Regions from separate parts of the Arthrobacter sp. B10-11 genome, predicted to be linked through region 2. Evidence: riboswitches for the same ligand, from Rfam matches in the RefSeq annotation. Region 2 holds a riboswitch; the other holds the start of a gene.
The links. Region 2 has a riboswitch for glycine ahead of RW112_RS09045 (L-serine ammonia-lyase). Riboswitches for the same ligand answer to the same signal wherever they lie in the genome.

Region 1 (3,415 bases), on a different contig from region 2:
GATGGAGACCTGGTCGTAGCCGGTGATCTCGGCGAGGTCCGCTTCCAGGCCTTCGATCAGTTCACGCCACCCCTCGGTCTGGGAGTCCGGCGCGAAGGGGTGGATGGAGGCGAACTCCGGCCAGGAGATGGCTTCCATCTCGGCGGTGGCGTTCAGCTTCATGGTGCAGGAACCCAGCGGGATCATGGTGCGGTCCAGTGCGAGGTCACGGTCCGAAAGCTTGCGGATGTACCGCAGCAGCTGGGTTTCGGAGCGGTGCGTGTTGAACACCGGGTGCTGCAGGTACTCCGAGGAACGCTCGACGGCGGCCTCGAGGGCGAAGCCGGCGCCCGCATCCGTTCCGGCCACCTCAGCGCCGAAGACGGCGGCGACGGCGGCGACGATTTCCGGCGTCGTGGTTTCGTCGACGGAGACGCCGACGGTATCGGCATCGATGCCGCGCAGGTTGATGCCCCTGGCTTCGGCGGCAGCAACGATTTCAGCGGCCTTGCCCGGAACGCGGACGGTGACGGTGTCGAAGAAGCTGCCGTGCAGGACTTCGAGGCCTGCGGTCTGCAGGGAGGCTGCGAGGGTGCGGGCGTGGTTGTGGACGGTCTCGGCGATGGCCTTCAGTCCGTCGGGGCCGTGGTAGACGGCGTACATGGAGGAGACGATGGCCAGCAGTGCCTGCGCGGTGCAGATGTTGGATGTAGCCTTCTCGCGGCGGATGTGCTGCTCACGGGTCTGCAGGGCCAGGCGGTAGGCCGGAGTTCCCGCGTTGTCCTTGGACACACCCACCAGGCGGCCGGGCATGGAGCGCTCGAGGCCCTTCTGGACGGCCATGTAGGCGGCGTGCGGACCGCCGAAGAACAGCGGCACACCCAGGCGCTGGGTGGAGCCGACGGCGATGTCCGCACCCTGCTCGCCCGGAGGCGTGATGAGGGTCAGCGAGAGCAGGTCAGCCGCGACCGTGACCAGGGCGCCGCGTTCCTTGGCGGCGGCGATGACGGCGGTGTGGTCGAACACCCGGCCGGAAACGCCCGGCTGCTGCAGCACGATGCCGTTGATGATGCCGTCGGGAAGTCCCTGGGACAGGTCCGCAACCTCAACTTCGAAGCCGAGTGCCTCGGCGCGGCCCTTGACGATGGCGATGGTCTGGGGCAGCACATCGGCGTCGAGGACGGTTTTGCCGTCGTGGGCGGTCTTGTTCTTGTTGGCGCGGCGCATCATCAACACGGCTTCGGCCACAGCGGTGGCTTCGTCCAGCAGGGAGGCGTTGGCGATGGGCAGCCCCACGAGGTCCTGGACCATGGTCTGGAAGTTCAGGAGCGCCTCGAGACGGCCCTGGGAGATTTCCGGCTGGTACGGGGTGTAGGCGGTGTACCAGGCCGGGGATTCCAGGACGTTGCGGCGGATCACCGGCGGGGTCACGGTGTCGTAGTAGCCCTGGCCGATCATCTGCACAGCCGTCTTGTTCTTGGCAGCCAGCTTGCGCAGCTCGCCGAGGACTTCAACCTCGCTGAGGGCGTCTTGAAGGCGGAGGGCAACGTCCTGGCGGATGTCGTTGGGGACTGCGGTATCAACCAGCGAATCGACACTGTCGTAACCGACAGACTTGAGCATGGTGTCGATATCGGCCTGGCGGCGGGCGCCAATATGCCGGTCGACAAAGGTGGTGGAGACTGAACTAACCGTCACGAAGGAACTCCATTACTAATGGCAGCGCCGGATGCGCCGCAGTGGTTCGGGTTCCTCCCCGCTCTGTATTGGACCTGAGAGTTTCCGCGGGGACCAGCTTACGCATGGCTCCGCTTGCACCGTCGGTGAGCAGGCACGTCCCAGCGGACAGCCTGCTGCTTTCCAGAGTTGCCTTGCCGCGGCGGTACATGGGCCTGAGAGATTCCTGGGGAGGGTTTGCTCCTACGGCGCCTGCTTGTACCTACTTGCAGAACTCTCCCGCCGCAGATCAAAGGCATATTTAGTTAGCGGTGACAACAGTCACAGCTGCAATTGTCCTACGCGGCGGTCCAGTCTGCAAACTCTGACGTCCAGCCCGGCGCCGCATGACGGACGTCAGCCGCGGAGCCGGTCGACGGCGGCCAGGAGGTTGTCGACGTCGCCACTCATTTCCGGCGGGGCCGTGCCGGGGCCGCTGGCCAGCATGGCGTTGTAATAGAGGCCGTCGCCCATGTAAAGGACAGCCTTGGCCATGGCCGGCCCGACGTCGCCGGCCAAAAGCTCCAGCCAGCTCCGCTGGACTGCCGCAAACCGGTGCATCGTTTCCGCGTGGGCCACCTCGGCGAGCCGCGTGGCAGCCACAAACACGCGGTCCAGCGGGGTTCCTGCCCAGAGCGAGGACCGGATGAAGTAGGCGGCAGCCCCTTCCGGAGCTTTTGCCATCACGTCCAGATCTCCCGCTACGAGCAGGTCCATCCGTTCCAGCAATGCCGAAATCAAGGCCTCCTTGTTCGGGAAGTGGTACAGCAGCCCGCCCTTGGAAACCCCGGCGCGCCGGGCAACGGCGTCCAGCGTGGCGGCACGTTCGCCCACTTCGATCAGCAGGGATTCAAAGGCGTCCAGCACAGCTTCGCGCGCAACGGGTTTTCTGGCCATGGTTCCTATCATGCCCGGTGGGAGGGGCTGGATTCTTAACTGTACCGTCCAGACGGTACAGTTATTGTCATGGGAAATTCATTTGCATCCTCGACGCCGGTCACGCCGACTTTCACACAGAGCCCCGCTGCACCCGGCCGCCCTGTTGCCGGCGGCAGTTTCCGCGCACCGAAACGCGGGCAGGACTGGCTTGCACTGGCGTTGCTGATGTTCCCGGTATTGCTGGTTGCCGTAGACAACACCGCACTGACATTCGCGCTGCCCGCCATCGCCGGCAGCCTCGAGCCCACCGGCGTTCAGCTGCTGTGGATCGTTGACGCCTATCCCCTCGTCCTGGCCGGCCTCCTGGTTGCCATGGGAAGTTTCGGCGACAGGATCGGACGCCGGCGGCTCCTGTTGATCGGCAGCTTCGGGTTCGCCGCGGTGTCCGCCGCCACGGCATTTGCCCCGAGCGCGGAGTGGCTGATCACAGGGCGCGCCGCCCTCGGATTTTTCGGCGCGATGCTGATGCCTTCCACTTTGTCCCTGATCCGGAACATCTTTCCGGATCCCAACCGGCGCCGGCTTGCCATCGCCATCTGGGCGGCGGGCTTCTCCGGCGGCGCCGCGCTCGGGCCCATCTTCGGCGGGTGGCTCGTGGAGCATTTCTGGTGGGGCGCCATCCTGCTGGTGGCCGTGCCCATCATGCTGCCCATCCTGGCCCTTGGCCCGGTGCTCATTCCGGAGTCCAGGGATCCCCGGCCAGGAACAGTGGACGTTGCCAGCATCGCCCTCTCGCTGCTGACCATGGTTCCGCTCGTATACGGCATCAAGGCGCTGGCAA
Region 2 (3,415 bases):
GCCGTCGTCGGGGGAACGGGTGCCGCGCTCTCCGGAGTGCTAGCCTATCTGGGCCGGAACTGACTTGAGCGGGGCGGCGGCGCGTCCGCCGTCCCGGTTCCGTTCAGCGGGAGCAGGCTGCCGGCGTCGTACTTTCGCAGCCGCAATGAAAGGAGCCGGGACATGGAGCAGCTTGACGTCCTGGACCGGCAGATCGTGGCCGCGCTGGTTCGGAACGGACGCGCTCCCTGGCGCCTGATCGCCGATGTCCTGGGGCAGCAGGAACGCACCGTGGCGCGCCGCGGCAACAAGCTGCTCGAAGCCGGGGTGGTGCGCACAAACTCCTTCGTCAATCCATCATCCGTCAGTGCGCGGTCGGCCTTCCTGCTGCGCGTGACGGCGGCGCCGCGCAATCTTCGCAGTGTCTGCACTTGGCTGGCGGTGCAGGAAGAGTCGTCGTGGGTCACCGCACTGTCCGGCACGAACGAGGCCGTGGCGGAGCTGTTTCTTTCCCCGGATGAACTCGGCGGGCTTCTCTACCGGCGCCTGTCCGGGGTGGACGGTGTGCAGTCCTTCGCCATGACACCGCTGCTGGAGTATTTCCGGACCCCCAGCGGCTGGACTCCGGACGTACTGGACAAGAAACAGTACGCCGCGCTCCACCGCGACGAGGACGGCCGGCTGGCCGGAATCCGCACCGGCCAGCCGGGTGAGGCACTTGATGAAACGAACCGGTCGCTGGCCGAGCTCCTCCACCGCAACGGCCGGGCCACCGTGGATGAGCTGGCCTCCGCATTGTCGGTCTCCAAGGCAACCGTCAGCCGCCGCCTTGAAGCCATGACCAACTCCGGTGCCCTGTTCATCAGGGCAGTGGTGGATCCCGCAGTGCTCGGATTTCCCGTGGAGTCCCTCCTTACCCTGACCCGTTCCGGGAAGGCGGCGGAGGCGCCGGCGAAGTACTTGGCCAGCCTTCCGGTGACCCGCTGGGCCGCCGCCTCCGGTGAGGACGTGCTGGCCCAGGTGGCTCTGCCAGGCCTGGACGAACTCCGGCTGCTGCTCGACGATCTCCGGCAGATGGACACGGTCACATCCGTCCGGTCTTCGGTCTATGCCGAGATCTTCAAACGCAGCACCGTGATGTACCGGGACGGGATTCCGGAGCGCCCGGCACGGGCGGAATGATCCACACGAAGTAACTCTGTTGCATGTTGTCCGCCGGACGGGATAATGTGTGAGCCGTGTCACCGACAAGTGGCACACGCTTTTGATCTGCGGCGGGAGAGTCCTGCCGGTACGTTCAGCAGGCGCCGTAGGAGCAAATCCTCCCCAGGAATCTCTCAGGCCCACGTACCGCCGCGGCGAGGCAACTCTGGAAAGTAGTCCGGTCTCCGGGCTCACCGACGGTGCAAGCGGCACCCCGTAGCAGCAGGGTCCGCGGAAACTCTCAGGTCAGATACAGAGCGGGGAGGAACCCGAATCATCGTGGCGCCATGCGCCACCTGAATTATGGAGTTCCTCGTGACCGTTCAGTTGTTCCCCAAAACCTCCGCCCCGCTGCGCCCGGGCACCTAAGGACACCCGGCCATGGCTGTTGGTGTGTTTGATCTTTTTTCCATTGGAATCGGGCCGTCGAGTTCGCATACGGTGGGTCCGATGCGGGCTGCCGCGGTGTTCGCCGAGGAGCTGAAGGCGTCCGGTGACCTGGACCGGGTGGCGTCGCTGCGGGTGGACCTGTACGGTTCGCTGGCTGCGACCGGGCACGGGCACGGGACCATGACGGCCATCCTGCTGGGGCTGGAGGGTTTTCATCCGGAGAAGATCCTGCCGGCGGAGGTGGAGGAGCGGCTGGCGGCGATCGCGGAGACCGGGAAGCTGCAGCTGGCCGGCGCCGGTGACGGGCTGGGTGTGGCGTTGCCGTACGGGGTGAAGGACATGGTGCTGCGACCGTTGACCATCCTGCCGCGGCACACGAACGGGATGACGTTCACGGTTTCGGACGAAAAGGGGGAGGTGCTGCACCAGGCGACGTTCTTCTCCGTCGGCGGCGGGTTCATTGTCCGTGAGGGTGAGGAGGACGCGGCCCGGCAGGAGCTGGAGGAGTCCAAGAAGGAGCTGCCGCTGCCGTTCCGGACCGCTGCGGAGTTGCTGGGCCGGTGCCAGTCCAAGGGCCTGTCCATCGGGGAGATCATGTTCGTCAATGAACGGGCGTCCCGGTCCGGGGAGGAGATCCGCGAAGGGCTGCTGCACATCTACTCCGTGATGGAGGAGTGCGTCGCGGTGTCCCTGAAGCGTGAGGGGCTGCTGCCGGGCGGGCTGAAGGTCCGCCGTCGGGCCCCGGACTGGCACGAACGCCTGATGAAGGAGACCCGGGACCAGGATTCCCGGGACCCGGAGTACCGGGATCCGAAGTACTGGCAGGAATGGGTCAACCTGATCGCCCTCGCCGTGAACGAGGAGAACGCCTCCGGCGGGCGGGTGGTCACGGCGCCGACGAACGGGGCGGCGGGGATCATTCCGGCGGTGCTGTATTACGCCCTGCATTTCGCGCCGGGCATGGATAAGGCGACGCAGGCGGACCGGGATGATGTGGTGGTGAAGTTCCTGCTCACCGCCGGTGCCATTGGTGTGCTGTACAAAGAGCAGGCGTCGATTTCGGGTGCCGAGGTGGGTTGCCAGGGCGAGGTGGGCTCGGCGTCGTCGATGGCCGCTGCCGGTCTGGCCGAGGTGATGGGCGGCACTCCTGCGCAGGTGGAGAACGCGGCGGAGATCGCGATGGAGCACAACCTGGGCCTGACGTGTGATCCGATCGGCGGTCTGGTGCAGATCCCCTGCATCGAGCGGAACGCCATCGCTGCGGCGAAGGCGATCAATGCCGCGAAGATGGCGCTGTGGGGTGACGGGACGCACCGGGTGTCCCTGGACGAGGTGATCGTGACCATGCGCGAGACCGGCCGGGACATGTCCTCCAAATACAAGGAAACGGCCATGGGCGGCCTCGCCGTCAACGTCGTCGAATGCTGAAGTCGAATGCTGAAGGAAAGAGAACTATGACACTGGCACCAGAAGGCCGGAAGATGCTGCGTATCGAGCAGCGCAACGCGGCCACACCGGTGGAGCGTAAGCCGGAGTGGATCAAGGCCAAGGTCCAGATGGGCCCGGAGTTCGTCCAGCTCAAGAACCTGGTCAAGAAGGAAGGCCTCCACACCGTGTGTGAGGAGGCCGGCTGCCCGAACATCTTCGAGTGCTGGGAAGACAAGGAAGCCACGTTCCTGATCGGCGGCTCCGAATGCACCCGGCGCTGTGATTTCTGCCAGATCGATACCGGCAAACCCTCCCCGGTGGACATGTTCGAACCCACCAAGGTGGCCCGCTCGGTCCAGGCCATGCAGCTGCGCTACGCCACCGTCACCGGCGTGGCCCGCGACGACCTGGCCGA

Region 1: it holds a riboswitch for glycine, as region 2 does, so the genes downstream of both, gcvP (aminomethyl-transferring glycine dehydrogenase) here and RW112_RS09045 (L-serine ammonia-lyase) in region 2, are expected to answer to the same signal.

Annotation. Positions count from the first base shown of each region.
Region 1 covers NZ_JAWMTH010000006.1:27,174-30,588, reverse strand. The annotation lists gene gcvP (aminomethyl-transferring glycine dehydrogenase) at 1-1,677, opposite strand, end outside; glycine riboswitch at 1,850-1,948, opposite strand; gene RW112_RS17470 (helix-turn-helix domain-containing protein) at 2,053-2,592, opposite strand; gene RW112_RS17465 (MFS transporter) at 2,662-3,415, shown strand, end outside.
Region 2 covers NZ_JAWMTH010000002.1:729,284-732,698, reverse strand. The annotation lists gene RW112_RS09055 (amidohydrolase) at 1-63, shown strand, start outside; gene RW112_RS09050 (Lrp/AsnC family transcriptional regulator) at 163-1,161, shown strand; glycine riboswitch at 1,245-1,342, shown strand; gene RW112_RS09045 (L-serine ammonia-lyase) at 1,564-3,000, shown strand; gene lipA (lipoyl synthase) at 3,027-3,415, shown strand, end outside.